DNA from 3 places in the Mesorhizobium sp. M0960 genome. Region 3 is predicted to be linked to each of the others. Evidence: predicted binding sites of a transcription regulator. Region 3 holds the regulator's gene; each other region holds the start of a gene.

Region 1 (10,340 bases), on a different contig from region 3:
TGACCGCGGCGCCAAGCGATCCGGCTTTCGGCGATGCCGCAAGTATGTATGCGGCGCGCGTCGACGAGGGCTATCAACTGCCGGCAATCCCGGTAGCCAAGGTCGATCCGAAATTCGTGCGCCAAATCGTGTCCGATCCGACCGGAGAAAAACCCGGCACGATCGTCGTCGATACCTCCGAGCACTTCCTCTATCTGGTGCGCGACGGCGGCAAGGCAATTCGCTATGGCGTCAGCCTCGGCAAGGCCGGTTTCGGATGGACCGGCAGCGCTGTGGTTCAGGCGAGGAAGAAGTGGCCGGTCTGGACGCCGCCGCCAGAGATGATCCAGCGCCGGCCGGAACTGGCGAAATACAAGGACGGCATGCCGCCCGGCCCGCACAGCCCGCTGGGCGCACGCGCGCTATATCTCTTCCGCGACGGCAAGGACACGATGTACCGGCTGCACGGCACGCCGGAGTGGGATTCCATCGGGAAGAACGCTTCCTCCGGCTGTGTGCGCTTCATGAATCAGGACATTATCGACCTCTACAGCCGCGTCGACGGCGTCGCGCCGGTCTTCGTGCGCCCGAACCTGTCGGCCGCCGGGAAGATCGCCGCCGTGTCGGACAGGACGGCCGAGCCGATCGATGCGGGCGTGCCAAAGGACGCGGAGATGTTGAGGTAAGTGCCTTCGACGGATCGTCAGTCTTAGGTTTTGCAAACCCACTAGAACACAATCCTTGTGCCGGCGAGCCGCAACTGAAGGGCCCGACCGTTCGATCGTGCCAGGCAGGCGGACGCGTTCGGCGCGGCCGCCTGCCTGGGGGTGTCGCTACTTCCCGGCGAGGCCTGGAAGCGTGACCTGATAGACCAGGAACATCGTGTCGACATCGGCGCCATCTTCGGCCTTGTAGGCCGCGCCGACCTGGAAGCCGTCCTGGGTGAGAAAGTCATTGTCGTTGGCGACGAACAGGAAATAGTCGTCGGGCCGTGTTGGATCGAGGACGCTCACCACCGACATCGCCTCCCACTTCTCCGAAAGGTTGTTGCGGTCATTGGGCGCGCCATTGTGCAGCCCGAAGCGGCCGAGCTCGGTCTTGTCGTTGATGTCGATGAACGGCGTCAGCTTGGCCGGCGTCACCGAGGGATCGAGCTCACCTTTGGGCGCAACCGGCTTGTCCTTGTCGAACTCGGTGCCGGCGATGTCGGTTGCCACCGACACATCGACGACGCTGATCTCGCGATAGAGCGAGGTGTCGCCCTTCACCCCCTGGCCGTTGCCGCTGTCGCGCGCCAGCATCAGGAAGGTCTTGTCCGACAGAGCCACGATTTCGCTCTGCGCGGCAATCTTGGTCTTGCCCTTGGCATCGGTGAACACCGGCAGCGGCACAACATATTCATGCGCAAGCTTGAGTTGGGCCGGATCCGAGGCATCGTAGACCAGCGCGCGCGTGTTCTGGCGCGTCGAAGCGGAATCGCCGCCATCCTGCCTGGGGGCCGATTGCAGCACCGCGATCAGGAACTTGCCGTCGGGCGTCAGTGCCATGCCTTCGAGGCCCTGGTTGTTCTGGCGGCCGGTTTCGGGATCCTTCGGATCTGGGTCTGCCGCGCCAGGTCCCGGATTGTTGGACGCGAAGTTCGGCGTTCCATGACGCATCGGGACAAGCGCCGCCGGTGGCTGCGTTGCCGACATCAGACGCCCATCGGCGGAGAAGTGGTAGATGTTCGGACCATATTCGTCCGAGATGAACATGGTGCCGTCGGGCAGCCGCACGATCGCCTCGTTATCGAGCGCGAGCTTGCCGTTGGCTTCGGGCAGGATCGGCATGTCGTCGGTCGCTGCGCGCACGCCGTTGAGCGGATCTAGGCCGGTTGCATCGATGCCCTTGTCGTCGGTCAAAAGCATGGTGTCGGCTAGCGTTGCCTTGAGGCCCGACTGTTCCTGGCCGGCGGCTGGCACTGCACCCGGCGCGATCGGGGCGAACTCGAGGGCGATCGTGTTGAGGCGCGGACGGTAATCGGTGGTGCCGACGACATTGTAGCCGCGGTCCGGCAGCAGCCATAGCGAGCCCTTGTAGCCATCGGCGCCATGCGTCCAGCCGGCAGCGTCAATCGCCATGCCCGAGCCGGAGCCAAATGTCTCGCCGAACCTGTCTTTCTGGCTGGCCGGGATGCGGCCGACGCCGACCAGGCCCTTGTTGACGAAGTTGGCGCCGCCGACGGTCGCGGCGTTTTCCGCCAAGGCCGGACTCAAGGCGGTGAACATCGCGAGCGCGACAGCGAGGGGCGCGGTTCGGTGCAGGTTTTTCATGGATATCCTCTTTGAGACAAAGCTGCCGGGATCTGAAAAGCGCCGCGTCGCATCGAGAATGCCGCGAAAGCCTTCGGAGAAGCGATCTAGGACGCGAACATGATACTTGCGTGACAGTGCTGCGCTTGCCTGGCCTCGTGTGGTCGCAACTGGCCTGTGCATGGCGAATCGTTGCTATCGAAAGAGCAATTAATAACTTTACAAATAACCATTCTTGTGTGAAGTTATGACAATGAAAGATCACCGATGACAGTCTGTCGCTTCGCCACCCGCCTCAATTCCTTTGCCTCGCGGCCACAGGCCGAGTGGCCTGATCTTGTTGGTAAACCGTCCATGCTGCAAATGGCGGCGCGTGCGGCGAAGGTTGCGGAATTGACCGATCTCGACCTCAACTTCCCCGATCATGTCGATGAAAAACCTGCGGAAATGGCGCGCAAACTCAGCGATCTCGGGCTTTCCATCAATGGCTTCGCCATGCGCTACTACTCTAATCCGGCCTTCAAGCTCGGCGCCTTCACCAATCCGGATCCTTCCGTTCGCCGCGAGGCCATCGACCTGACCAAGGCCGGCATCGACGCCGCGCGCGAGGCCGGCGCCAGCCTGATGACATTGTGGCTCGGGCAGGATGGCTTCGACTACGCCTTCCAGGCTGACTACGCAACACTCTGGCAACACGAAATCGATGGCATTCGTGAAGTAGCGGCGCATGATCCGGGCTGCCAGATTAGCCTTGAATACAAACCCAACGAGCCGCGCTCCTACAGCCTGATGCCCGATGCGGCGACGACATTGCTGGCGATCCGCGAGATCGGCCTGCCCAATCTCGGCGTGACGCTCGATTTCGCTCACGTGCTCTATGCCGACGAGCAGCCGGCTTTCGCTGCCGCCCTCATAGCACGGCACAGCAAGCTGCTCGGCGTGCACCTCAACGACGGCTACGCCAAGCGCGACGACGGCCTGATGGTCGGTGCCGTGCACACGCTGCAGACGATCGAGCTGCTCAGGCAGATCCGCCGCGACGGCTATGCCGGGGCCATCTACTTCGACACGTTCCCCGACATGACCGGGCTCGATCCCGTCCACGAATGCGAAGTCAACATCGCCACCGTCAAGCGCATGCTGCGCGTCGTCGAGCGGCTGGAAAAGGACAACCGCCTGTCAGCCGCCGTCGATCGTCAGGACGCGGTCGCGTCGCAGGCCATCATCCAGGAAGCCATGCTCGGGCCGGACAGCTGAGGCCGGCGCCATCACCGTTTTTCAACAAGGGAGGAAAGACCATGAAATTTCTGCTCGTCACCGCTACCGCTGCCCTGATGACGCTGTCCATCGGCTCGGTGTTTTCCGCGGATCTCGCGCCGCTCAATTCCGACACCGAGAAGGATCGCATCGACTGGTCGCAGCTCGAGGCCAAGTTCGGGGCTTTCCCCAAGCTGCCCGAGGGCACCAAGGCGGGTGCGGTCTCCAAGACGCTGACCAACGAATACTGGCGCTCGCTGGGTGAGGGCTACAAGTCGTTCGGCGACCGCATCGGCGTGCCCGTCGTCTACCAGGCGGCGCAGAGCGAGGGCGACCAGCTCGGCCAGCTCACCATCGCCGAAGGCCTGGTCACGCAAGGCTACAACGTGCTGCTCGTTTCACCGCAGACCGACTCCAATTTGCAGCCGATCATGGAACAGGCCAGGGCCGCCAACGTGCCGGTGGTCAACGTCAATGACGCGGTCATCCCGCAGGCCGAGTACTATGTCGGCAATGTCCAGCGCGACAATGGTGTGCGTGTCGCCAAATGGTTCATCAAGAACCGGCCGGATGGCGGCAAGGTTGCCATCGTCGAAGGCCAGGCCGGCGTCTACGCCGCCGTCCAGCGCACCGACGGCTTCAAGAGCACGATCACTGAAGGCGGCAAGTTCGAGGTCGTCGCCAGCGTGCCGGGCAACTGGGATCGCCAGACCTCCTACGACGCGGCCACCAATATCCTGCAGCAGCACCCCGACCTGATCGGCTTCTATGCCAATAATGACGGCATGGCGCTGGGCATCGTCGAAGCGGTCAAGGCGGCCGGTCTGCAGGACAAGGTGGCCGTCTTCGGCACCGACGGGATTTCCGACGCTTATGCCTCGATCCGGGCCGGCGAGCTGACCGGTACCGTCGACAGCTTCCCGGTGCTGACCGGCGAGGTGGCGCTGGAATCGGCGCTGCGACTGGTGGCTGGGCAGAAGCTGCCGCGTGTTGTTGCCACCCCGCAGGCGCTGATCACCAAGGACAATGCCGACCGTTACTCGGGCGGCGGCGACGCCGTGCGCAAAGCGCTGCTCGAGGACGCGGCAGCAGGCCAATAGAGCAGGGCGGCGGGTGCCGGCCTTGGGTCGGCGCCCTTGCTTGGAGAACCGAAGCAATGTCAGCGCGGCTGCAATTCGAGGGCATTTCCAAGCTGTTTCCGGCCGTGCGGGCGCTGAGCGACGTGTCCTTTTCGGTCGGCGCCGGCGAAATCCATGGCCTGCTTGGCGAGAACGGCGCCGGCAAGTCGACGCTGCTGCGCATCCTGTCGGGCGTCTACCGGCCGACAGCGGGAAGCGTTTTCATCGACGGCAGGCCGGTGACGCTGAACAACCCGGTCCAGGCGCGGGCCGCGGGCGTCGCGATGATCCATCAGGAATTACAGCAGGTGCCACGTCTCAGCGTTGCCCAGAACATGTTCCTGGGCCATCCGCTGACGCGCGGCGGCGTCTTCGTCGCACGGCGCGAGCAGGAGCGCCGCGCTGCGGAAGCCCTGGCCGCCATCGACCCGACCATCGATCCGGCAGCCCCGCTTGGCTCGCTGAAGGTGGCGCAGCGGCAAATCGTCGAGATTGCCCGGGCGCTGCTCGACCGCGCCAGGATCGTGGCGATGGACGAGCCGACATCGAGCCTCACGCCGAGCGAGTTCGAACGGCTGGCCGAAGTGATTGCGGGCCTGGCGCGCGACGGTGTCACGGTCGTCTATGTCTCGCACAAGCTGGATGAGGTGTTCGGCATCTGCCAGCGCGCCACCATCATGCGCGACGGTGTCGTGGTCGAAACCGTTGATCTCGCGCAGGTGTCGGAAAAGGCCGTCGTTTCGATGATGGTCGGCCGCGAACTTGCGCAGGAACAGCACCGCTCGCATGCTTCCAGCGAGATCAGGCTGAGCGTGCGTGGCCTGGCCTCGGCGACCAAGGTCCATGACGTTTCGTTCGACCTGCATCGCGGCGAGGTGCTGGGCATTGCCGGCCTGGTCGGCTCGGGCCGCACCGAGCTGCTGCGATTGCTGGCCGGCGCCGACCGGGCGTCATCAGGCACAATGGAGATCGACGGCAAGGCGATAAAACTTTCCAGTCCGCGCGGCGGCATCGCCGCCGGCATCGGCCTTGTGCCGGAGGAGCGCAAGCGCGAAGGCATCGTGCCGTTGCGGTCGATCTCCAGCAACATGGCGCTGGCGTCGATGGGCGTGTTCGCGCCGCGCGGCGTCATCGACCACCGCCGGCTGAAGCGCGTGGCAGCCGAGAAGATGAAACGCGTCAATCTCAGACCGTTCCTGCTCGACCGGCCGATCCGCCTATTCAGCGGCGGCAACCAGCAGAAGGCGATCATCGGCCGCTGGCTGGCGGCGGGAACGCGGATCCTTCTGTTCGACGAGCCGACGCGCGCCATCGATGTCGGCGCCAAGGCGGAGATCTACCACCTGATCGAGGAGCTCGCCGCCGAAGGCCATTCGGCAATCGTCGTTTCGTCCGAGTTGCCCGAGGTGATCCGGCTCGCCGACCGGGTGCTGGTCATGCGCGACGGCACGGTCGCCGCCGAACTGGGCCGCGCAAGTCTCAGCGAACAGGCGATCGCCGCGCACGCCATACCCCAAACGGAGATTGAGGCCGGCAAGGCGCAAGGCCGTCGGGCCGGTGCATAACGGACAGGACCAGCGGATGACCGATATAGCCGAACACACAGCAGCGCGCCCAAGCGCAGATTTCCTGCACCGGTTTTCGGTGCGCGACGCTGGCACGCTGATCGGCCTGGTGGTGATCCTCGCTGTCTTCGGGGCGCTGGTCCCCGGCTTCTTTGCCGAGCGTAACCTGATCAACATCCTGCAGCAGTCGAGCATCAATGCCTGCCTGGCGTTGGGCATGACGCTGGTCATCATCTCGGGCGGCATCGATCTGTCCGTCGGGCCGACGGCAGCTCTTTCGGCCGTCATCTCGGCCTCGATGCTGGTTGCCGGCGTGCCGTTTCCGCTGGCCATCGCCGCCGGCTTCGCCATCGGCCTCGCCTGCGGCCTGCTCAATGGCGTGCTGGTCGCCTATGTCGGGCTGCAGCCCTTCATCGTCACGCTGGGAACCCTCAGCACCTACCGGGCGCTGGCGCTGATCTATACCGGCGGCAATCCGGTGCTCGGCCTGCCTGCCGGCTTCCGTGCCATCTTCAATGGCTCGCTGTTCGGATTGCCGTTGGCGGTCATTATCGTGGCCGTGGTCGCGCTGATTGCCTGGATCATCCTCAAGAAGACGCCGTTCGGCGAATATCTGCTCGCCGTCGGCGGCAATGAGGAAGCGGCCTATATAGCCGGCGTGCCGATCGCCCGCACCAAGATCGCCGCGTATATGATCTCGGGCCTGCTGGCGGCGCTTGCCGCACAGATCCTGATCGGCCGGTTGGGTGCGGCCGAACCCATTCTCGGCAATCTCTGGGAGCTCGACGCCATAGCAGCGGCGGCGATCGGCGGTGCCTCGCTGATGGGCGGCAAGGGCAGCGTCGTCGGCACAATCCTGGGTGCCGTCATCCTTGGCAGCATGCGCAATGGCCTGACGCTGATGAACGTGCAGTCCTTCTATCAGCTCCTGGCAACTGGCCTTATAATCCTCGCCGCGATGCTTATCGATCGCGTGACGAGGGGACGTGGATGACATTGACCGGGCTGGATCTGAAAGCAGTAGGGCCGCGCATCCGCATGATGATGCCGCATCTGACGCCGCTCGAGGCGAAGGTGGTGGAAACCGTCTTCGGCAGGCGCGGCTTCGACGAGACTATCCCGCTCAAGCAGATCGCAGAGGAGGCCGGCGTCTCAGAGGCGATGGTGGTCAAGATCGCGAAGAAGCTGGGTTTTTCCGGCTATCGTGACTTTCGCACGGCGGTCTATGAATACAGCCGCCTGCCGACCGCCGAGATGCATCAGGAGCTGTCGGTGGACGACAGTTCGGCGGAAATCGTGCAGAAGGTGTTCCGCACCTCCATCCAGGCGCTGGAGGAGACGCTCGCCATCCTCGACATGGACGATTTCGACCGCGCCGCCGATCTGCTTTACCGCGCCAGGAACCGCGATTTCTACGGCGTCGGCGGTTCGGCGCAGATCGCACGCGATGTCTCGCACAAATTCCTGCGCATCGGCATCCGCACCTCCGTTTACGACGATTCGCACATGATGCTGATGTCGGCCTCGCTGCTCGGCGCCGACGACATTGCTGTCGGCTTCTCGCATTCCGGCAACACGAGCGCCGTCATCGACGCCATCCAACTTGCGCGCAAAAGCGGCGCGCGCACGCTGGCCATCACCAACTACGATAACTCGCCATTGGCAGCCGTCGCCGACATCGTGCTCTGCTCGACCGCGCAAGGCTCGCCGTTGATGGGTGAGAACGCCGCGGCGCGCATTGCCCAGCTCAACATCCTCGACGCGCTGTTCGTCGCGGTGGCGCAACGCGACTACCAGGCGGCGGAGCGCAATCTCGGCCGCACCATGTCCGCGGTGACGTCGAAACGAAAAGACAAGAACTCATGAAAGGCAGCGGCTCGTGAAAGTCAGGGGCACATGACGGCTTCCCCGCCGCTGGTCACCGTATTCGGCAGCCTGCATTACGACATCATGGTCGAAGCCCCCGATCGCCCACGCAAGGGCGAAACGGTGACCGGTCATGCCTGGCATCCAAAATGCGGTGGCAAGGGCGGCAACCAGGCGGTATCGGCAGCGCGGGCCGGCGTGCGTGCGGCAATGATCGGAGCTGTCGGCGATGACGATTTCGGCCGCACGCTTCTCGACAATCTCGATCGCTGGGGCGTTGACCGGCGCTCCGTGCGGGAGGCTTCCGGCGCCGGCTCGGGCATGAGCGTAGCGATTTTCGACGACAGCGGCGACTATGGCGCGGTGATCGTCTCGGGCAGCAACCTCACTCTCAGCGAAAAGGACATTGCGGAGGCGGCCGAGCTGATCGCGCAAACGGCGGTGCTGCTGCTGCAAAACGAGGTGCCGGAAGCCGCCAATATCGCCGCGGCGCGGGCGGTGAAGGCGCAAGGCGGCCGCGTCCTCCTCAACGCCGCACCCGCCCGGAAACTGTCCGCCGAGCTGATCGCGCTCACCGACATCGTCATCGTCAACGCCATCGAGGCGGAATTCCTGGCCGGTGTTCCGGTCGTCGACACGCTCGAGGGTGCTGCGAATGCGGCCGGTATGCTCGTCGGCTCCTACCCGGCTGCCATCGTCACCGCCGGCGGGGAGGGGGTCGCCTATCGCGACCGCGACGGCCAGGCGTTCGCCTTGCCTGCGATGCCGGTGAAGGTCATCAGCACCCACGGTGCCGGCGACGAATTCGTCGGCGCCTTCGCGGCGGGGCTTGCGCGTGGGCAGCCTGTCGAGGCGGCACTTGCCGCCGCCAATGCCGCAGCGGCCTTGCTGGTCGCAACGCCGGAGCGCGAGCGCGGCCGGCTTGATCAATCTGAGCCTGCTCAGTGACCGCCGCGCTCAATCGCTATCGCGCGCGATAAGCTCCAGCGGCCAGACTTCGCGGATGATGCGAGCGCCTTCGGTGCCGGCGAAGGCCGGAATCGATGCCAGCAGCATTTCGGCCAGCCGCTCGCCCATCGGCTCCAGCGCCGGGCGGAAGCCGGTCAGCGCCGGCGAAAAATAGCGGCAGAGCGGCGTGTCGACGATGACGATCACCGCGATGTCGTGGCCGGGCTTGATTCCCGCCTCGGCCAGAGCCTTGCAGCCGCCAAGCGCCATCGCGTCGTTGTTGAAGATGATGGCGCTCGGCGGGTCCTTGGAGCGCATGACCTTCGGTGTCACCGCGTAGCCGCCGGCCTCGTTGATGAAGCCGTCGGCGATCAACTCGGAGTCGAATTCGATGCCGTGCCGCCGCAACGCCTTGCGATAGCCGGCGAGGAACAGATAGCCGAAATTGAGGTCGAGCGACGGGCGGATGGCGGCGATGCGCCGGTGGCCGCGCGCGACGAGACGATCGACGGCGTCAGCTCCGGCTTTTTCGAAGTCGAGGTCGAGCGAGGGGTAGGCATCGCCGCCGGAACGGCTGCGGCCGAGCGTCGCGAACGGGAAACCGGCCTGGGTCAAATAGTCGATGCGCTCGTCTTCGCGCCGCGTCCAGGCCAGCACCACGGCATCGGCCCGGCGGGTCTCGACGACACGGCGCAGGCGCTCCTGCTGATAGTCGCCCGGCGCGCCCATCACCACGATCAGGTCGAGCCCGCTTTCGGCGAGCTTGGCCTGCAGCCCGGTCAGGAATGGAATGAAGAACGGCTCGCCATACTCCTGGTCGCCCGGATGCGGCTGCAGCATGAAGGCGATCGAATGGGTGGCGCCGCGCCGCAGGCTGCGGCCGGACTGGTTCGGTGAATAGTTCAGTTTCTTGGCCGCATCGAGCACGCGCTGGCGTGTGTCGGCATTGACGTCGGCGCGACCGTTGAGCGCGCGCGACACCGTGCCGATCGAAATGTTCAGGTGACGCGCAAGGTCGTGAATGCTGGACGCCAAAGGACAGTTCTCCCCCTTGCCTGGCTAGCACCGGCTGCTCTCCGGGCCAAGCCGACACCACGATTTTTCGCAACCGGCCAATTGACATTCTACGCCATCGGGTGTGTTCTCGTAAACGTTTACGGAAAAACATTCACGGCCCTGCCGTGAATGCCGTGAGGATCGGTCTGGAGGGGCCGAGAGGGAGGAACACTGGATGATCAATGTCGTCCTGGTCGGCTGCGGAGCGATGAGCAAGGCCTGGCTCGATGCGGCCAGGCAGATCGACGGGCTCGCCATTG
Region 2 (10,340 bases), on a different contig from region 3:
GCGGGCGGGCGCGGGCCGGAATATATCCGCATCGACAAGCGCGTGCAGGCGCTGGTGCGGCATTTCCATGAGGCCGGCAAGCCGATCTTCACCATCTGCCACGGCGTGCAGATCCTGATCGCGGTCGACGGCGTGGTGCGCGGCAGGGAAGTCGCGGCGCTGCAATATTGCGAGCCGGAAGTCACGCTGGCCGGGGGCATCTATATCGATGTTGCGCCGACCGGTGCCCATGTCGACGGCAATCTGGTGTCGGCCAAGGGCTGGCCGGGCCTTGCCGCCTTCATGCGCGAATGTCTGAAAGTGCTGGGCACCGAGATCCGCCAGGGAGAGATCCTGATGCGCGACCAACGCCAGGCGGCTTAAGCTCGGAATTTGGAGCCGCCGCGCCCCTAATGCATGTCGCGCAAAAGTGTGCAGCGGTTTTGCGATAACGGCATGCATAAACAAGAACTTAAAGCGCGTCGCATGAGGCCGGTCGAGCGCGACGCGCTTTAGGTGCGGCGGTGCGTCTACACGGCCATCCGCGCTTCGCGGAACGAGACCAGCTTGCTGCGGCTCTCGTCCCATAGCGCCAGCTTGACGCAGCGCAGGCTGTCGAGAAGCGTGACGCGGCCGATCTCACGCAACTCCGGATAGTCCCTCAGCACTTCCGGAAGCCGGTAACACGGCACTTTGGCCGAGAGGTGGTGCACATGGTGGACGCCGATATTGCCGGTGATCCAGTTCAGAACCGGTGGCAGGTCGTAATAGGACGAGCCGTGCAGGGCAGCGTGCTGGAATTCCCACTCGGAGTCCTTTGTCCACTCCGTTTCCTCGAACTGATGCTGGACGTAGAACAGCCAGATGCCGGCCGATCCGGCGAGAATGACGATCGGCAGATGCACGACCAGGAACGCGCCGGGGCCGACGAACCAGATGAGCAGAGCGGCGATGACGGCGATGGCGAGGTTGGTGGACATCGACGACACCCAAGGGGTGAGGCCGCCCCGCATCATGCCCAAGGGCAGTCTCTGCTCGAAAATGAAAATCCATATCGGGCCAAGGCCGAACATCACCAGCGGATGGCGATAGAGGCGATAGGCGAGCCGGCCCCGCCACGACAGTTGCCGGTATTCGGCGACGGTCAGTGTCTTGATGTCGCCGGTGCCGCGCTCGTCGAGATTGCCGGCGCTGGCGTGATGGGTTGCGTGGGCGCGGCGCCAGCAATCGTAGGGCGTCAGCGTCAGCACGCCAAGGACGCGGCCGATCCAGTCGTCGGCATAGCGATTGGCAAAGAAGGAGCCGTGACCGCAATCGTGCTGGATCATAAAGATCCGCACCAGAAAGCCGGCGGCCGGAAGGATGAGGACCAGACCCCACCAATGGCCATAGGCATAGGCGGCCGAGGACAGCGCCCATAACGTGGCGAAAGGGATGAGGGTGATGGCGAGTTCGACAGCGCTGCGACGTCTGTCGGGCTTTTTATAGCGCGACAGGATTTTCAACCAGGCGCGCTTGCTGTTTGCCACAGCTTCGGGGGAAATCATGTTCATCATGAAACATAGGCGGAGCAGGGCGCTGCCGCAAGACGGAGATCACGCAAAGTTACTGCGCGTAAACGTCGCGCGATGGCAACCGGCCACAATTGCCGGTCGCGTCCCTGGCAACGGCGCGCTACCGACGGCGCCCGCCTGCGACCACCTTGGCTTCCACGCCGTCCAGGCGGTCGAGCAATTCCTTCAGACGGTCGGGAATATCGGACTCGGTGCGGAAGGCCGGCAAGGTGCGCAGAAAGCGCTTGGTCGCTTCGGTGCCGAGCTGGCGCCGGATATCGGCGGCGAGCCCGTTGCGTTTTTCGCCGTTCCTGCGGGGCATCATCTCAAAATCCTGTGTCGGCTTCGAAACTCTTCCAAGGGAGGAATGGTTCCCGCATTGTAGTAGCCTGGCAAGCAAAGCCGGCGGTTACGGTAAAGTTTGAATTAAATCGAAAGGTTTGCGCCGTCCGCCATCGAGCCGCAACAGCGGCTGCAGTATCGCTTGCCCCTTGATTTTTGGCCGCTAAACCTCGATATCGGGCGCAAATCCACACCATTTGAAAATGACGGGAAACGGCGATGAGCGACCAGGCAAAAGACGAACGCGCGCCCGATGAAGCCGAGAAGACCGAGGCTGCCGCGGAGCCAAGGGAAGGCGGCGTCGACGGCGACTATGAAGCGCTTGTGCGGCTTCTGAAGGAAAACGAAGAGCTGAAGGATCGCGCGCTGCGCGTGGCGGCCGACATGGAGAATTTGCGCCGCCGCACCGCCCGAGACGTCCACGATGCGCGCGCCTATGCGGTCGCCAATTTTGCCCGCGACATGCTGTCGGTATCAGACAATCTGCGCCGTGCGCTGGATGCCATCCCGGAGGAGGCCAAGGCGTCGGGTGATGCCGGCTTCAAGGCGCTGATCGACGGCGTCGAGATCACCGAGCGCGCCATGCTGTCGGCGCTGGAGCGCCACGGCGTGAAGAAGCTCGAGCCCGAGGGGGAGAAATTCGATCCGAATTTCCACCAGGCGATGTTCGAGGTGCCCAATCCCGACGTGCCGGCCAACACGGTCGTCCAGGTCGTGCAGCCCGGCTATTCGATCGGCGAGCGCGTGCTGCGGCCGGCCATGGTCGGCGTCGCCAAGGGCGGCCCCAAGCATGTGGCAAGCGAAGCGCCGGTGGAGCCGGGGCCGGTGAACGAGCAGGCTGAGAAGGATGCGTGAACTGGGAGTAGGGCTCCGTTAGCCAGCAACCGCCATCAAAGCGTGAGGGATGATCGACCGCCCCCAACCTATCCGATTTCAGGGCGATCAAACAGTTCGCCGTGCAGGCTTTCCTGCCCTCAGCTCAGCAGTTCACAGCCATAGCGGCGGACCACGTCGGGGAATGTCTCCATGTCCGGCATTCCTTCGCCGTCCGGAGGAATGCGCCTGTCGGCGGTGGGCACACTGGTCGCCCTCAGAAGTTCCTCGAAACCGCCAGGCGTGAAGAAGAACAGCATCCGGGCCGGCCCACGCTTGACCGTATAGCGGTGCGGCACATCGCGTGGCCCAAAGAGAAACGAACCGGGTCCAGCCATAATCGCCTTACCGCCGATCTCGAACTCGATCTCGCCTTCCATCACCAGGAATGACTCGTCCTCGCGATGGTGCACATGCAGCGGCGCCTCACCTTCGCTCTCGAGCACTTCGATCAGCGTGAACTGGCCCGCGGTCTGGACCGCTGTCGCCTTGATCACCGCTAGCGAGCCAAGCCACCAGCGCGCCTCTCCTTCCAAGGCGTGACTGCAAAAGGCGTGGGGAGTGCTCCTGCCAGCTTCGCCGCCAGCCACGGCCGCCACAGAATGGTAGCCGACCTTGATCGAGGCGGAATTCACCATCGAGCAATAGTTTTTGATGCCGGGCAGGGAGGACCAGACCTCGCCAGCCGCCTTGGCGCTGTCCATGTCCGCCCATTCGAATATCTCCGTCCAGCCGCCTGCGGATTTGAGCAGGCGACGGTTGAGGAAACCCCTGAGCTTTCGCACCTCGTCATTCACTTCATCCCTAGTCTGCAGGAACATCTGCTCGGTGAATCCGGGCTTCAATGCAAATTCAGTGATTTCAACGACATTCGTGTCCATGACTTCCTCCCTTTGCCATCTGACCTTTGTTTCGCCTCCCGCATTCTGTTCGCTCAAGACGTGCTCGTCCGGCCTCTGCCTTTGAGCCAGCAGAGCGCCATTGTCGTTGCCGTTTCGACGGCGAGGTCCACCGTCATACCGCGTATCCGCATGGCGTTGAACGTCGGAAAGTCGAATAGAAAGCTGATTGCCTGCACGACATCATCGCCCGGACCGTCGTGCGCCAGTGCCTCACGCACGAATCCGGCCACCATGTGTCGCAGGTATTCCTCCCATTCCCGCATGGCCGGAAGCTCGCGCTCGCGCAGGTCGCTTTCGAGATGCCGTCCGCCACGTTGGTAGAAGGCGAACAGCTCGTTGGCGACCCGGCGTAGCCGTTCTTCAGGATCGGTCGCGTCGCCGATTATCTCCCTCACTGCTTCGGGCGACGGAGGACGCAGGCGCTCCATCAGCAATTCGCCGCACGCCGGCACCAGGTCATCCAGAGTAGGAAAATGCTTGTAGACGGTGCCAACGGCGACATCGGCTTCCGTAGCGATATCCTTCCAAGTCGTGCCAAAGATGCCGTTCTGGGTGTGCAGCTTGATTGTCGCGTCGAGAATGCGCTGCCTCGTCTTGGCGAAGGCGGCAGTCCGGGAAGCCATGCTGTAGCGGCGAGGGGACATAGACGTCCACCCAAATAATTGAATGAACAATTCAATCATTTAATTTATCTGGAGTCAATCCAGATTCGCAGGAGCCACTCGCTATTCCCCACTCGGTATTTCATTATTCCCTCCATGAACCCGATCGAGCTTCTCGACTATGCCGGCGTCGCCGTCTTCGCGGCGACCGGTGCGCTGGCCGCCTCGCGCAAACAGCTCGACATTATCGGTTACCTGTTTCTGGCTAGCGTTGCCGGCATCGGGGGCGGAACGTTTCGCGACGTCATCCTCAACGTGCCCGTGTTCTGGGTGGGAAACCGCGACTATGTGCTAATCTGTGCGGCGGTGGCGGTCGTCGTCTTCTTCAGCGCACATCGTTTCGAGTCGCGCTACAAATTGCTGCTCTGGCTCGACGCCATAGGTCTTGCCGCATTTTCGGTGATTGGCGCGGCCAAGGGGCTGACGATCACCGGGTCACCTGCAGTTTCGATCGTCACCGGCATGCTCACCGCAACCCTTGGCGGCATTCTGCGCGATCTGTTGACAGGCGAGCCTTCGGTGCTCCTGAGACCGGAAATCTACGTTACCGCAGCGCTTGCCGGCGCCGGCCTCTACACACTTGGCGATTTCGCCGGACTGCCGCCGCTTGCGTCGGGCCTGGCAGGTTTCATGGCGGCTTTCTGCGTACGCGGCGGCGCGCTGAAATTCGGCTGGGCCTTTCCGTCCTACAAAAGCAAGCCTGGCCGGCGTCCGGAAGATATTCCCTGATTTAAGGTGTCAGGCTGCAAACCGCTGCGCTTCCCCGCCATAATAATTGACGTAGCGGGCACCGATCTCCTTGACCGGCATCACCACGAACACGTCGACCGTCGAGAATTCACGGTCGATGACGCAACCGTCGCCGATGCGCGCGCCGACGCGCAGATAGCCCTTGACCAGCGGCGGCATCGCGGCGATCGCCGCCTTGGTGTTAACGGCTTCGATCGGCATCAGATCCATCGAACAATAGCGCCCGGCGACGGCACGCACGTCCCACGATGAATTCGTCCGGCAGTGGTGGGCAAGATAGGTCAGCGCCTCTGCATGTGCCGCCGGCACGGTGCCGTGGAACGACGCGCAGCCGGTCATCACGCCAATGCCGTAATGATTGATATAGGCCCAGATGCCTTGCCACAGCGCCTCGATGGTGCGCTTGGAGCGGTATTCCGGCAGAACGCAGGAGCGGCCGAGCTCGAGGAAGCGCTGGCCGGGATGTCGCGCGATCAGCTTGGTCAACTCGAATTCGCCTTCGGAATAGAAGCCGCCCGCCGCCGCGGCAATCTCCTGCCGCAGCAGGCGGTAGGTGCCGACGATGCGGCGATGCTCGGGACCGGAAAGCGAAGTATCGAAGACCAGCAGATGGTCGCAGAGGGGATCGAAGCGGTCGGCATCGCGGCGGTCCTGCATCTGGAACAGGTCCTTCCTGGCACCAAGCTCGTCGTAGAACACCCGGTAGCGCACTTCCTGCGCGGCAGCGATCTCGGCCTCGTTGCGGGCGAGCCGCACTTCGAGATTGCCGATGCGGCCGAGCGATGCGCCTTTTATGACGGCATCGGCGTTCCGGCCGACGAGCAAAGGCCCGCTGGCGTTCGGCCGAGCATCACATTCCGGCATGACTGTATGCACGAGTGATTCTCCTTCGAGCCATCCCTCTTGGCACGGGGATACGGTGTAGGTGCAACAGGATTGTGACAGTACCGTGATACGGCTCTGCGGGCAATACTTCGTCGGCTGGGTAATCTATCGACCGTCTATGTTGTGCCTCAGGCGGCCACTTGCCCTTCAACCGCATGAACCAGGGCATCAGGGTCGAGCGGCTTGGTGACGAAGCCGCTCGCACCGTGGGCGAGCACGGCGTGGCGGGTCTTTTCCTGGCTGTCGGCCGACAGCACCATGATCGGCACCGGCGGAACCGCGGTCTCCTCCTCATGGCGGCGGATGGCGGCGATGGCGTCCAGCCCGTCCATGACAGGCATATGCAGGTCCATCAGCACCACGTCGTAGCGGTGCTTATGGCCGGTGCTGATGACCGCCTCGACCGCGGCCTTGCCGTTGCCGACCACTTTCACCCGATGCCCGGCCTTCAGGAGGGTGGCGCGGGCCAGCATGGCGTTGATGTCGTTGTCCTCGGCGATCAGCACCGACAGGCCCTGCTGGCGGCCGCCAATGGCGTGCCCAGCCTGCGCGCCGCGCTTTTGCGGTTGCGGCTCGGCGATGACCGGTGCGTGGCTGGTCAAAAGCACGCGCAGCAATGTCTCGCCGCGCACCGGCCTCGCCAGGAAGGTGGCGTAACCGTTGGCACGGAACTCGCCAAGCATGCCGCGGTCGGTCGGCGCGATCAGCGTCACCGCCTCGCAATCGACAAATCCGCTCTGGCGCAGGCGCCTGAGCAGCCTGCCGTCGCTTTGCTCCATGGCAGCATCGACCAGAAGCACGTTGCAGCCCTCGGCGAAAGGGGCGGCCTGGGCGGCGGCGGCGGCCAGATCGACCGTTCCGCCATTGGCGCGAATGGTGCGGGCGATGGCTTCGGCCTCGACCAGGTTCTTCGACACGATTACCGCATGCCGGCCCAACAGCGCGTTCTGGCGGATCTGCAGCGCCTCGACGGCGGAAATAGCGGGAATCTCGAAGACGAATTCGGATCCCTGGCCAAGCCGGCTCGACACCGAGATAGTGCCGCCCATCGCCGTCACCAGGCGCTTGGAAATCGCGAGACCGAGGCCGGCACCACCATGCGTACGGGTCGAGGTGCCGTCAGCCTGTTCGAAGTCCTCGAAGATGCGCTCCATGTCCTCCTCGCGCAGACCGGGGCCGGTGTCGCTGATGGTGAAGCGGATGCGGTTGGTGGTTTCGGTGCGGACGCGGCCGATGCTTGCCAGGACGCCGCCGCTGTCGGTGAACTTGACGGCATTGCCGATAAGGTTGAGCAGCACCTGCCTGACCCTGCCGGGGTCGGCGGTGATCAGCTGCGGCACGTCGGGTTCGACATGGCAGCCGAGGCCGATATCCTTGGCAAAAGCCCGCGCCGCCAAAAGCTCGATGACATTGTCGGCGATCTCGCGCACCGACATCGGTTGCGGTTCGGGATCGAAGCGGCCGGCCTCGATCTTGGAATAGTCGAGCAGGTCCTCGATCAGCGCCAGCAGCGCGCTGGCCGAGGTCGAGATGGCGCCGACATAGGTCCGCTGCTCGGGCGAAAGGCTGGTGTCGGCGAGAAGCCGGGCCATGCCCATGATGCCGTTCATCGGCGTGCGTATCTCGTGGCTGACGGTGGCGAGGAAGCGCGATTTGGCCTGGCTCGCATATTCGGCCCGTTCGCGGGCGGTGATCAGCGAGGATTCGGCGCGTTTGCGGGCGGTGATGTCACGGGCGATGGCGCGATGCGAAACGGCGCCGCTGTCCTTGTCGCGCACCGACAGCTCGATCCAAGAGAACCAGCGTGGGCCGTCCGGCGTGCGAATGGCGACATCAGTGGAACTCAGGCATTCATGGTCGGAAAAGGCGGCGTCGGGAACGATGCCGACATCGATGCCTAGTTCGGCCAGGGTCTTGCCGGCGAGGTCGCGCTGGTCGGTTTCGACAAGGTCGGCGAAAACCTTGTTGGCGTAGACGATATGGCCGTCGCGGTCGCGGTGGACGACGAGATCGCCGAGTGCATCGATCAGACCGCGAAAGCGCTCCTCGCTCTCCTGCATCTCCCACATGCGGTCGGCCAGCGTCTCGATCTCGGCGCGACTGCGGGCGGTCGTGGCATCGAGCAGGGCCACCGCGCGACGCTGGGTGCGCCTGTTGCGCAGATGCATGGCGAGCCCGGCGATGGCTGTCGCCAAAAGGCCAATGGTGATGAAGATCGGCGCTCCGGTCAGATGCGACAGGCCTGCCAGCACGACGATGGCGACGAGAGTCAGGAAGGGCAGGCCGTGGCGGTTGGCGTCCGGCAATTCCGGCGCCAGCGGCGGCGCGGCGACAAGCTGCCGCCCTGACGCCTCGGGGGCCGCCCGGTCGGCCCGTTCGGCTGGTTCCGCCTCTCTGATGCCGGGTTCCGCAATCATACGGAATTCCTGCCAGACAGAGCTTATTGAAGGTTGTGGTTGATCGTTCGAATTTTAGCGGTCGCGCTCTTTTTTTCCCTTTGGAGCCTCACATGTCCACCACCACGCGGCCGCGGATCTTGCCCTCGACGATGTCATGCGCGGCGCCGATGATGCCGTCGAAGCCGATGCTCGTCGACAGGCTGGCAAGCTTTGCGTGATCGAGATCGGTGCCGATGCGGCGCCAGGCCTCGATGCGGACCGCCTTGGGCGCCATCACCGAATCGATGCCGAGCAGCGAGACGCTGCGCAGGATGAACGGGGCGACGCTTGCCGGCAGGTCCATGCCGCCGGCGAGGCCGCAAGCGGCAACGGCGCCGCCATAGGAGGTCATCGACAGGACGTTGGCCAGCGTGTGGCTGCCGACAGCGTCGATGCCGCCGGCCCAGCGTTCCTTGGCTAGCGGTTTTGCAGGCTGCGCAAGCTCGTCGCGTGAAATCACTTCCGCGGCACCGAGGTCGGTCAGATAGGGGCTTTCGGCACTGCGGCCGGTCGAGGCGATGACGTGATACCCGAGGCTGGACAGGATCGAGACCGCGACCGACCCGACCCCACCGGCAGCGCCCGTCACCACCACAGGGCCGCGGTCGGGCACGATGCCGTGGCGCTCCAGCGCGATGACGCAAAGCATGGCGGTGTAGCCGGCTGTGCCGACCGCCATCGCATCATGCGGGCTCATGCCGTCCGGCAGCGGTACCAGCCACTCGCCCTTGACGCGGGCGCGTCCGGCAAAGGCGCCGAAATGCGTCTCGCCGACGCCCCAGCCGTTCAATATGACCTTGTCACCCTCGCGCCAGTCGGGATTGGAAGACGAGATGACGGTGCCGGCGAAATCGACGCCCGGCACCAGCGGCCAGCGGCGGATCACCGGCGCCTTGCCGGTGATTGCAAGGCCGTCCTTGTAGTTCACCGTCGTCGCCTCCACCGCGACGGTGACGTCGCCTTCCATCAGGTCTGCCTCGGTGAGCTCGGTCACCGCGACCGACTGGTTTTTCTCGGCGTCGCGCGAAACGAGGATGGCTTTGAAGGCTTCGGGCATTTTTTCTCCTCGGGCTTGCAAATAAGAAATGTGCGGTGCCGGGCGAGTGAGGTCAATCGCTCGATGTTCCGCGCCACCAGCCAATGAGCTCATCGAAGACGACCAGCACGGCACCGACCGAAATGAAGGCATCGGCGAGGTTGAAGATCGCGAAGGACCAGACCGGCATGTGAAACAGAATATAGTCGATGACATGGCCATAGGCAGCGCGGTCGATCAGATTGCCGAGCGCGCCGCCGACGATCAGCGCGAAGCCGACGCGGGCAAGCAGGTGGCCGGGCGGCGTGCGGGCCGCAAGATAGAGAACGAAAGCGACCACCAGAACCGCGACGACCACCAGGCCGGTGTCGCCGAAGGACGAAAACAGCGAAAACGCGATGCCGGTGTTGTAGGTGCGGTACAGCGCCAGGAACGGCAGGAGATCGAGCCTTTCCTGGAAGGCAAGGCCGGTCTCGACCAGATATTTCAGCCACTGGTCGAGCGCTATCGCGGCGACAACCAGAAAAGCGTAGGGGCTCCAGGACTTCATGGTTTGCAGTTTCACGGTTTGGGATGTCACGATCGGGCATCCTCCGGGCCGAGCTTCAGCGCGCCGCGCCGGATCTCGAACAGCATGACGCCGGTGGCCACCGCAAGGTTGAGCGAATCGGCGCGGCCTGCCTGCGGTATCCGCAGCAGCTTGTCGCAGCTTGCGGCAAGCTCGTCAGGCAGGCCTTGCTGCTCGTTGCCCATCATCAAAAGCACCGGGCCTTTTGAAAAATCGACCGAGCGGTAATCGACCGCACCCTTAAGATGGGTGCCGGCGACGAGGCCGGGAAAGCTCTTTCGCCAGGCGAGAAAAGCCTCGGCCGACGCCTTGGCGACCGGCACGGCGAAGATCGAGCCCATGGTGGCGCGTA
Region 3 (10,340 bases):
GATGGCGTCCTTCAGCACTTCCATCGAACCGGCAAAAAGGAAATCGGCATTCGGATCGGCGCCCGAGCCCTTGATGAAGACATAGTTGCCTTCCGGCTTCACCTTGAACACGTCGCGGGCCTGCATGCGGCCGACTTCCTTGTTGTCGAAGGTCAGGTAAAAGACGTCCTTGTTCTCGATCAGCCGGTCGTAGCCGACAACCGGAATACCTTCGTCCAGCGCCTTTTGCACGGCCGGCCCTATCGCCGAGGCGTCCTGCGCCAGGATGATCAGTGCGTTGGCGCCCTGCGAGATCAGGCTCTCGACGTCGGTGAGCTGCTTGCCCGGATTGGACTGTGCGTCGGCGGAGATATACTTGTCGCCGGCAGCCTCGATGGCCGCCTTCATTGCGGCTTCGTCGGTCTTCCAGCGCTCTTCCTGGAAGTTCGACCAGGAAACGCCGATGACCTTGTCCTTAGCCTGCGCCACCGACGCAAGCGCCAGCGTCATGGCGACACCCGCCAGAATGGCGGTCGTGAATTTCTTCATCATATCCTCCCTGCGCCGCGTACGGCGTGACCAATTGGCCCCAAAGGCCAGCTTAGAGGCGCTAATTTTTTCGAGCCTCGAAAAAATACTGGCCCGATCTCCCGCTGCTGTCAACATCGATTCTGATGGATTTTGATGTTGCTGCGACTTTTTTCGAGCTTCGGAATAAACGATGACAGCGCCCCCTGCATCTGACACTATTTGCCTCATCCGACACTATTTGTCGGCATTACCGACGGCTTCCGGTTCATGAGCGGCCGCGGCAAACCGGGAGGAAAGCAAAACGATGTCGGTCGGAATCCGCCATGACGATTTGCGCCGGCGCAACCGGGCGATGGTGATCTCGGCCGTGCGCCGGGCCGGCCAGCCATCGCGTACGGAGATCGCCGCAACCACCGGCCTCAGCCATTCGACCATATCGGCGATCTCCTCCGACCTGATACGGGAAGGCATCCTCGCCGAGAGCAAGGCAAGCGAACCCGTTTCGTTGAAACGCGGTCGTCCGCAGGTCGGCCTCGCCCTCAATCCGGAAGCGGCGGCGGTGCTGACCGTGGTGTTGTCGCTGAATTTCCTGTCGGCCGCCATCATCGACTATGCGGGGCAGGTGGTCGCCGAGGAACAGCGCCGGCTGGACACGCTGACCATGCCGCGCGACGAACTGATCCGCGAATGCATGGCCATCGTCCGGCGCCGGCTGGACGATCCAGATCTTGACGTCCGCAGTGTCGCCCGCATCGCCCTGGCGATTCAGGGAATTACCGACTCCCCTGCACGCGCCATGCTGTGGTCGCCGATCACGCCCCAGACGGACATCGCCTTTGCCGACATGCTGGAAGATGAATTCGGCATCGCGGCCACGGTGGAGAACGACTGCAATATGATGGCGGTGGCTTTGCGCTGGCGCGATCCGGATCGCTATCGCGACGACTTCATCGCCATCCTGCTTTCGCACGGCATCGGCATGGGGCTGGTGTTGAAGGGCGAGCTGTTCACCGGCACGCATTCCTCGGGCGGCGAGTTTGGCCACATGATCCATCGTCCGGGCGGCGCGCTCTGCCGTTGCGGGCGGCGCGGCTGCATCGAGGCCTATGCCGGCAATTACGCCATCTGGCGCAACGCCACGCAGATGAGCGAAGACAGCCAACCGGTCGCCGACGTCAGCGACGCCGACATGCGCGCGCTGGTGGTTCGGGCGCGCGAGAAGGACGGGCCGGAACGCGAAGCCTACCGCAAGGCCGGCGAAGCGCTGGGTTTCGGTCTCGGCTCGCTGTTCGCGCTGATCGATCCGGCACCGGTCGCAATGGTCGGCGCCAGTGCCGCCGCCTTTGATCTGATCGAGCCGGCCTTGCGGAAGGCCATCGCCCAGACCGCCGGCGGCCAGCATTCGGGCTCGATCTCCTTCGATACCGAGCCGAACGAATTGCCGCTGATCCGCGAAGGCTGTGCAATGCGGGCGTTAAGCTTCGTCGACCAGCAGATTTTCGCGCCGGGCGCGCAAATGAGGCCCGGCGTCAGAAAGAACGTAGCCTGACTGGGCGGGTCAATCTTCCCTGATCGCGTAGCCGGCACCGCGGATGGTGCGGATGACATCAGGCATGCGGCCGTTGTTGACGGCTTTGCGCAGCCGCCCGACATGCACGTCGACGGTGCGTTCGTCGATATAGATCGTCTCGCCCCAGACATTATCGAGTAACTGGCTGCGCGAGAAGACGCGGCCCGGATGCCGCATCATGAATTCGAGCAACCGGAATTCGGTCGGCCCGAGCCGGATCTCGGTCTTCTTGCGATACACCCTGTGCGATTCGCGATCGAGCACGATGTCGCCGACCTTCAGCACGCTGGACAGCACTTCCGGCTTGGCGCGGCGCAGCAGCGCCTTGACCCTGGCCATGAATTCCGGTGTCGAAAACGGTTTGACCAGATAGTCGTCGGCGCCGGTCGAAAGACCGCGTACCCGGTCGCTCTCCTCGCCGCGCGCGGTCAGCATGATGATCGGCAGCCGTTCGGTTTCGGGGCGCACCCGCAACCGGCGGCAGAGCTCGATGCCGGAAACCGCTGGTATCATCCAGTCGAGCACCAGAAGATCGGGCACATTCTCCTGCAAACGGATCTCGGCTTCGTCGCCGCGTGTCACCACCTCGACCTGGTAGCCTTCGGATTCGAGATTGTAGCGGAGCAGCACACCCAACGGCTCCTCGTCCTCCACCACCATTATGCGTGGTGCGATCATCGGCTGGGCACCCCCATCATGTCGCCGGTGCGGACATTGTCGTTTCGTCTTGCTTCGGACGATTGACCGGCAATTGCTCGCCGGTCAGCACATAATACGCATTTTCGGCGATGTTGGTGACATGGTCGCCGATCCGCTCCAGATTCTTGGCGCAGAACAGCAGATGCGTGCAAGCGGTGATGTTGCGCGGGTCTTCCATCATGTAGGTCAACAGTTCGCGGAACACCGACGTATATTTGACGTCGATGCGCTCGTCGGCGGCGCGTAGCTTGGCCAACGCGGCCGCATCGCCTGCAGCATACTCCTCGATGACGCCCTGCACCTGGATGAGCACCAGCTGCGCCATCGCATCGATGGAATGCGATAGGTCGCGCGGTGTGACGCTAAGGCCGACCGCACTCACACGCTTGGCGATATTCTTGGCAAGGTCGCCGATGCGTTCGAGATCGCCGGCCATGCGGATCGCCCCGACGACATGGCGCAGATCGTGGGCCATCGGCTGGCGCTTGGCGATCAGGGTGATGGCGCGGTCGTCCAGTTCGCGTTGACGCGCATCCATGATGGCATCGTCGGAAACGACGCGTTGCGCCAGCACGTTGTCAGAATTCAACAGGGCCTTGGTCGCCCCGCCGACCATCGAACCGGCGAGGTCGGCCATGTCGCGGATCAGCTTGCTGATCTGCTCGAGATCCTCGTCGAAAGAAGCGACTGTGTGTTCGCCCATGGTCCTGTCCTCATATGCGTGATCGGAACGGCTCAGCCGAAGCGGCCGGTGATGTAATCCTGCGTGCGCTTCTCGCGGGGCGACGTGAAGATCTTCTCGGTCCGGTCGAACTCTACCAGTTCACCCAGATACATGAAGGCGGTCTGGCGCGATACGCGCGCCGCCTGCTGCATGTTGTGGGTGACGATGACGATCGTGTAGTCGGCTTGCAATTCGTCGATCAGTTCCTCGATCTTGGCGGTCGACAGCGGGTCGAGTGCCGAAGCCGGCTCGTCGAGCAGAATGACTTCCGGCTTCACCGCCACGGTGCGGGCAATACAAAGCCGCTGCTGCTGGCCGCCTGACAGGCTCAAGCCGCTGGCGTTGAGCTTGTCCTTGACCTCGCCCCACAGCGCGGCCCGCTTCAACGCTTGTTCGACGCGGCCGTCCATTTCGGACTTGCCCAGATTCTCATAAAGCCTGACGCCGAAGGCGATGTTCTCGTAGATCGACATCGGGAACGGCGTCGGCTTCTGGAACACCATGCCGATCTTGGTCCTCAGGAGATTGAGGTCCTGCGAGCGGTCGAGAATGTTCTTGCCGTCGAGCAGCACCTGGCCCTCGGCTGTCTGCTTCGGGTAGAGTTCGTAGATGCGGTTGAACACACGCAGCAGCGTCGATTTCCCGCAGCCCGAAGGGCCGATGAAGGCAGTGACGCTGCGCTCGGGCAGCGACAAGGTGATGTCCTTCAACGCCTTGCTCTGGCCGTAGTAGAAGTTGAGGTTCTTGACCTCGATCTTCGTCTTCTCGGCGACCGTCTCGGTCATCGTCATGTCCGCGGACAACATCTGTGTCATCTGTCCTCTCTGCGTCCGGTAAGGCTGCGGGCGAGGATGCTCAAGCCCAGAACCGTCAGGGTGATTATGAGTGCGCCGGTCCACGCCAGTTGCTGCCATTCCTCGTAAGGGCTGAGAGCGAACTGGAAGATGGTCACCGGCAGGCTGGCCATCGGCGCGTTGATATTGCTGCTCCAGAACTGGTTGTTGAGCGCGGTGAAGAGCAGCGGCGCCGTCTCGCCGGAAATGCGTGCTATCGCCAGCAATATGCCGGTGACGATGCCGGACAATGCGGCGCGGTAGGCGACCGAACGGATCACCACCCAGCGCGGCGCGCCGATCGCGGCGCCGGCTTCACGCAACGCGTTCGGCACCAGGTTGAGCATGTCTTCAGTGGTGCGCACGACCACCGGAATGACCAGGATGGCAAGCGCAACGGCGCCGGCTATGGCCGAGAAATGCCCCATTGGCCGCACCATCAACTCATAGACGAACAAGCCGATGATGATCGACGGCGCCGACAACAGGATGTCGTTGATGAAGCGCACGACGGTGGTGATGCGCGAGAAACGCCCATATTCGGCCATGTAGGTTCCCGCCAGCACGCCGATCGGCGTGCCGACGACAACGGCGATGATCGTCATCAGCAGGCTGCCCGCGATTGCATTGAGCAGGCCGCCGGCCTCGCCTGGCGGTGGCGTCATCTCGGTGAAGACCGCGAACGAAAGCCCGGCTGTGCCCTTATAGACCAGTGCACCGAGAATGAGCGCCAGCCAGGCAAGCCCGATGCCGGCGGCGACGACGCAAAGCGCCATCATCACCGAATTTCTGGCTTTGCGGCGGCTGTGGAGCGATGAGGATGTCGACATCGGTCAGGCTCCCGTACGGGCGTCGATCCGCATCAGCATATAGCGGGCGGCGGCAAGGATCAGGAAAGTGATGACGAACAGGATCAGGCCGAGCGAAACCAGGGAAGAGGTGTAGAGATCGCCGTCGGCCTCGGTGAATTCATTCGCGATGGTCGCCGAGATGGTCGTGCCCGGCGCGAACAGGGAGGCGCTGATGCGGTGGGCGTTGCCGATGACGAAGGTCACCGCCATGGTTTCGCCGAGCGCGCGGCCGAGGCCAAGCATGACGCCGCCCATGATACCGATGCGGGTATAGGGAATGACCACGCGCCGGGTCACTTCCCAGGTCGTGCAACCGATGCCGTAGGCCGATTCCTTCAGCACCGCCGGCACCGTATCGAAGACGTCCTTGGTGATCGAGGTGATGAAGGGCAGCACCATGATGGCGAGGATCAGCGCCGAGGTCAGAAGGCCGATGCCGTAAGGAGGGCCGGCGAAAAGGCTGGATAGTCCCGGCACGCCGTGGAAGATGTTGATGATGAAGGGCTGTATCGTCGTCTGCAGGAACGGCGCGAACACGAACAGGCCCCAGATGCCGTAGATGATCGAGGGAATGCCGGCCAACAGCTCGACCGCTATGCCGATCGGGCGCCTGAGCGGGCGCGGGCAGAGTTCGGTGAGAAACACGGCAATGCCGATGCCGATCGGAACCGCGATCAGGATGGCGATGGCCGCCGTGACCAGCGTGCCGTAGATCGGCGCCAGCGCGCCAAATTTTTCCGTTACCGGATTCCAGCTTTCAGTCGTCAGGAAAGAGAACCCGAAGGACGACAGGGCCTGCCATGAGCCGGCAAACAGCGAGATTGCGACACCACCGAGGATGACCAGCACAAGAATTGCGGAAGCGCGGGTGAGTCCGCGGAATATGGCGTCTGTGAGCGCGAAGCGCCGCACCGTAGCTTCCCTGGCCCGGGCTGCAGATGATAGCATGGCATCGGAAGCGATGGTCATTGGGTCCTCGCGATTGAAGGCAACAGGGAGGGCGCCGTCGACGCCCTCCCTGGAGGAGATTACATAGCCGAGTAGAGCGGCTTGCCGTCGCTGCCGACGACTTCCTTGGCCCACATGGCCTTGACGCTCTCGACCACCTTGTCGGGCATCGGAACGTAGTCCAGCTCGCCGGCCATCTCGTCGCCCTTGTCGTATGCCCAGGCGAAGAATTTGAGCGCTTCGCCGGTGGTCGCCGCGTCGTCCGGCTTCTTGTACAGGAGGATCCACGTCGCCGCCGTCATTGGCCAGGACTCGGCGCCCGGCTCGTTGGCGAGGATGACGCCATAGCCCGGCTGCGAGCTCCAGTCGGCATTGGCCGCTGCCGCCGAGAATGCCGCCGCGGTGGGTTCGACCTTCTTGCCGTCCTTGTTGATCATATCGGTGTGGGTGAGCTTGTTCTGCTTGGCATAGGCGTATTCGACATAGCCGATCGCGCCGCCGGTCTGGGAGACGTTGTTGGCAACGCCCTCATTGCCCTTGGCGCCGATGCCCACGGGCCATTCCACGGCCTTGTCGACGCCGACCTTTTCTTTCCAGTCCGCGCTGACGTCGCCGAGGTAGTATGTGAAGTTGAACGTCGTGCCCGACCCATCGGAACGGTGAACGACCGCGATCGCCTGCGAAGGCAGCTTGACGTCGGGATTGAGCTTCTTGATCGCCTCGTCATCCCAGCTCGTGATCTTGCCGAGGAAGATGTCGGCCAGCGTCGGGCCGTCGAGAACCAACTCGCCCGGCTTGATGCCTTCGAGGTTGACGACGGGAACGATGCCGCCCATCACCATCGGGAACTGAGCCAATCCGGACGATTCAAGCTCTTCGCCTTTCAGCGGCGCATCAGAAGCGCCGAAGGTAACGGTCTTGGCTTTGATCTGCTTGATGCCGCCGCCGGAACCGATCGACTGATAGTTAAGCCCAATGCCGGTGTCTTTCTTGTAAGTGTCGGCCCACTTCGCATAGATCGGGTAGGGGAAGGTGGCGCCGGCGCCGGAGATGTCCGCGGCGAGCGCGGCGGACAGGGTGAGGGTAGTCGTCGCCGCAGCCATTGCAATCGCAACGGCCGCCGAGCGGATGAAATGTCTCATGTGGCCTGCTCCTGTTCGGAATATGGTCTCTCGGCGCCATTCCTCCGGCGCCCGCTGAGGCCAATAGCCCCCGATTATTACAGTCGCATGACAGTTTCATGTCGCTCCGGTAACGTCGTCCAGCCGGGTTAAGAAGGAACGGCCGCGGGCTTTGTCGGCATGGGCCGCGGTTTGCCGCTGGAATCAGCAGCTTGCGTGAATTCCGGCCGGCTTTGTCCGCTCGACGATAGCAGCCACTGACCTTGAGAAGAAAAAAGCCGGACGGGAGCGCGTTGCATGCAGCCAGAACGTGTCATGGCCGCGCCATCGCCGAAACAGGTCCGTTGGGGTAAATCTGACCCTGTTTCTTGCCGGCGGTCGCTGCTCCCGCCCGTAACTGGAGGAGCGGAACTTCGAATATCCCATTGTCGCGACTGAGCGCGCCATTGGGTATGGTGCGATCGCACCATGGCCTTACGCTGGAAGCGGTGACGAATCGCAAGGTTTTAACTCGCCTCGCGCTGGACCTCCATCCGCGCCCGACCCGGCGCTCGATCTTTCGAGCGGGGCCTTCGACTGGAAGTGCGACGATTTCTACTTCACCTTACCTACTCCCTCTGCACTATTCCGCCGGTTGTCGGTTGGGCCGAAGCAGCGTTATAAGCTTGCAGGGGTGTTGCTGATGTTTCGACGGATTCTGCCTGTCTTCCTGTGCCTGGCGCTGCTTCTGGGAACCGGCTGTGCGCGCAGCTATGACGGCACCGTGATCATTCCCAAGCCGCTCGATGTTCGCCGTTTCTGGGACCGGCCTTCTCCGCAGGCGCAAGCCGAACAGTCGCAGCTGGAGACCGATGTCTTTCCTGTGGCGCCTCAAACGCCGAAAAGGCCGGCGGTGCGCCGGAGCGCAGCTTCCGTTGCAGCGCCACGAAGGAAGGTCGCCAATCCGCCCATGCTGTCATCGGAGCCGGCGAAGCCGCTCACCTGCAGGAATGTCAGCCAGCCCGGCAAACGGGCCCGCATGGTCTGCGAATAACCAACCGGCCGTCGGTCGATGCGTGCGGCTGTAGGCCTTGAAGCGGCTATCCGGCCAGCCGTTCGCCGTCTCGGGACATCGCCTGCCGTGGTCAGTCCGCCGGGAAAAAGGCCGGCCCGACCACTCTCACCGGCCGCGCGCCGATCGCTCTTTCGACCGACTGATGCTGGGCAGCCCCTGGTACCTCGGCAACCAGCGTTTTTTCCCCTGCGAGAGCGGTACCGGCGGTTTGGATCCCGGATTCAGGAACTTCCGCGACGATGCCAAAATCCGGCTTTGCCGTCGGCAACGGAATGATGGCGTTGCTCATGTTGGCCGGTGTCACGGTTCGTGCCCTGAGTTCGGCGACGCGCTGGTAATAGCGCTTGACATCGCAGGCCTTGAAGTTCGCGTCGTCGCGGTACCTGAAGGCGGTCGCAAGCTCCACATAGGGCTTTTGCGTCTCGAGCGCGATCATCTCTTCGGTCTCGCGGGTGGCATCGCTCAGCGTATAGAGTTCGACGCCGGCATCGTCGCAGATATAGCGGCACTGATCGACCGTTTCCTTCAGATCGTCGTTCTTGGCGAACTGCGATTTTGGCGCGGGGAAGAAATATCCGTCCGACAAGCGAACGCAAAACAGCATCCGATTGCCACCCATTATTGCGCCTGCGGACTGAGGTTTTGGTGCTGTGCGCTGCTGTGCCTGCGGCTGGTTCTGCTGCGCCTGCTGCTTCTTGGCAGCGGGGGCGGCGCAGCCTAGCGCGACGAACCTGGCCTTCAGGCCGGAGGTGTCCCTGCCCGAATTCGACAGTCTGGCGATCTGCCGTTGCACCTCCGCCTTGCTGCTTACGAGGTCGGCGCAGGGGTTGAAGAAGAACCCGGCCGTTTTCGCCGTGCATCGGCGCTGTCTCTCCAGCCTTTGAATCGCGGCGAGTTGCCGGCGTAGTTGGGCAAGCTCGGGGCTGGTCCCGGCGCCACGCCCCGCCGAAAGCAATTGGCTCCTGATCGCGCCGCAGCTATCCGCATAGGAGGAGGACGTGCCGAGCGCAACGGCTATTGCCGACACCAGCATCAGAATCGTGAGAAGCCAGAAGCGTGTCATTGGAGCGACCATTGTCCTTGTTGCGCCGAGAACAGGATTTCTTTGTCGACTATGGATAAGTACTGGCTAAATCAGGTTTACCTAATTGAAGTAGACCGCACCGCCACCAGAGACTTTAGTTCTAGTGTATTATATCCGCTGGCGTAAATTCAATATTACATTTTTATTTCAAGATTGAGACGAACCGGCAGCAACGCCGGCGAACTCGCGCCACGGCGAAGTTTGAAGCACCCGGCCGGATCCGCACCGCGATCAATCCGGCGTTACCGGCCGGCCGTTGCTGAAACCTTAGCCCCACGTTCGGCGTTGAGCGGCCAAGGAGGAGACCGCAAATGTCGATTCATTTCACTGTCGCGGGCCTGACCAGGAATCTGTTCCATTCACTTGGGCTGGACCATGAACGCACACCGAGGCCGCTCGACCACGAGCAGAGGCTTTTGCTGGAGTGCTATCTCGCCGGCCAGATTCCGGAATCGGCCTGGAGCGACTATGTCTTCGAAATGCCGGAACTGGCGCGACATGTCGAGGCCAGACGAAGCCGCCACTAAAGCGCATCGCGGTCGACCCGGCCTCATGCGACGCGCTTAGGTTCTTGTTTTATGCATGTCGTTGTCGCAAAACCGCTGCACACTTTTGCTCGACATGCGCTAGATCCCGAAAAGTAGAATCCGGTTGTCGGAAAAGATCAAGGCGAAGCCTGCACTCGCGTTGCAGGCTGTTTTTGTTTGGGCGAGTTGAATTGCAGAGTGAACACCTTGCCCGGGATGCCTTCAGCCAGCGCCGGTGAAAGGCTCAACGGCAGGCAGTGGTCCACGGCCGCAATCGCCGCGTCGACAAAAGCTTGCCGCGCCTTGTCGTCGCCGGCCACGCGGATGGCGGTCGGCTTGGGCCGGCCGATCAGCGTGCCATTGCGCCTGAAGCTGAAGCTCAGGGTGACGGTGGAATTCCCGGCATTCGCTGGGGGGGT

Evidence for each region. The regulator PhoB, encoded in region 3, activates phosphate uptake and scavenging genes when phosphate is short. The targets are predictions, from matches to a motif close to TGTCATNNANCTGTCAT.
Region 1: the regulator PhoB is predicted to act here: its motif matches at 2,391-2,407, upstream of NKH63_RS01805 (esterase-like activity of phytase family protein).
Region 2: the regulator PhoB is predicted to act here: its motif matches at 5,989-6,005, upstream of olsB (l-ornithine N(alpha)-acyltransferase).

What each region holds. Positions count from the first base shown of each region.
Region 1 covers NZ_JAMYNN010000001.1:335,469-345,808, forward strand. Annotated here, with positions in the region: gene NKH63_RS01800 (L,D-transpeptidase) at 1-665, shown strand, start outside; gene NKH63_RS01805 (esterase-like activity of phytase family protein) at 813-2,291, opposite strand; gene NKH63_RS01810 (TIM barrel protein) at 2,538-3,527, shown strand; gene NKH63_RS01815 (sugar ABC transporter substrate-binding protein) at 3,569-4,627, shown strand; gene NKH63_RS01820 (sugar ABC transporter ATP-binding protein) at 4,684-6,210, shown strand; gene NKH63_RS01825 (ABC transporter permease) at 6,227-7,204, shown strand; gene NKH63_RS01830 (MurR/RpiR family transcriptional regulator) at 7,201-8,076, shown strand; gene NKH63_RS01835 (ribokinase) at 8,107-9,024, shown strand; gene NKH63_RS01840 (LacI family DNA-binding transcriptional regulator) at 9,034-10,059, opposite strand; gene NKH63_RS01845 (Gfo/Idh/MocA family protein) at 10,256-10,340, shown strand, end outside.
Region 2 covers NZ_JAMYNN010000011.1:123,341-133,680, forward strand. Annotated here, with positions in the region: gene NKH63_RS20200 (DJ-1/PfpI family protein) at 1-363, shown strand, start outside; gene NKH63_RS20205 (fatty acid desaturase) at 510-1,532, opposite strand; gene NKH63_RS20210 (hypothetical protein) at 1,654-1,857, opposite strand; gene grpE (nucleotide exchange factor GrpE) at 2,094-2,729, shown strand; gene NKH63_RS20220 (quercetin 2,3-dioxygenase) at 2,849-3,628, opposite strand; gene NKH63_RS20225 (TetR/AcrR family transcriptional regulator) at 3,682-4,332, opposite strand; gene NKH63_RS20230 (trimeric intracellular cation channel family protein) at 4,408-5,040, shown strand; gene olsB (l-ornithine N(alpha)-acyltransferase) at 5,050-5,925, opposite strand; gene NKH63_RS20240 (hybrid sensor histidine kinase/response regulator) at 6,075-8,363, opposite strand; gene acuI (acrylyl-CoA reductase (NADPH)) at 8,452-9,441, opposite strand; gene lspA (signal peptidase II) at 9,494-9,970, opposite strand; gene NKH63_RS20255 (TrmH family RNA methyltransferase) at 9,997-10,340, opposite strand, start outside.
Region 3 covers NZ_JAMYNN010000002.1:242,225-252,564, forward strand. Annotated here, with positions in the region: gene xylF (D-xylose ABC transporter substrate-binding protein) at 1-528, opposite strand, end outside; gene NKH63_RS06175 (ROK family protein) at 815-2,059, shown strand; gene phoB (phosphate regulon transcriptional regulator PhoB) at 2,069-2,758, opposite strand; gene phoU (phosphate signaling complex protein PhoU) at 2,775-3,482, opposite strand; gene pstB (phosphate ABC transporter ATP-binding protein PstB) at 3,515-4,318, opposite strand; gene pstA (phosphate ABC transporter permease PstA) at 4,315-5,166, opposite strand; gene pstC (phosphate ABC transporter permease subunit PstC) at 5,170-6,156, opposite strand; gene pstS (phosphate ABC transporter substrate-binding protein PstS) at 6,216-7,277, opposite strand; gene NKH63_RS06210 (hypothetical protein) at 7,939-8,289, shown strand; gene NKH63_RS06215 (DUF2865 domain-containing protein) at 8,381-9,373, opposite strand; gene NKH63_RS06220 (hypothetical protein) at 9,706-9,921, shown strand; gene tolA (cell envelope integrity protein TolA) at 10,059-10,340, opposite strand, start outside.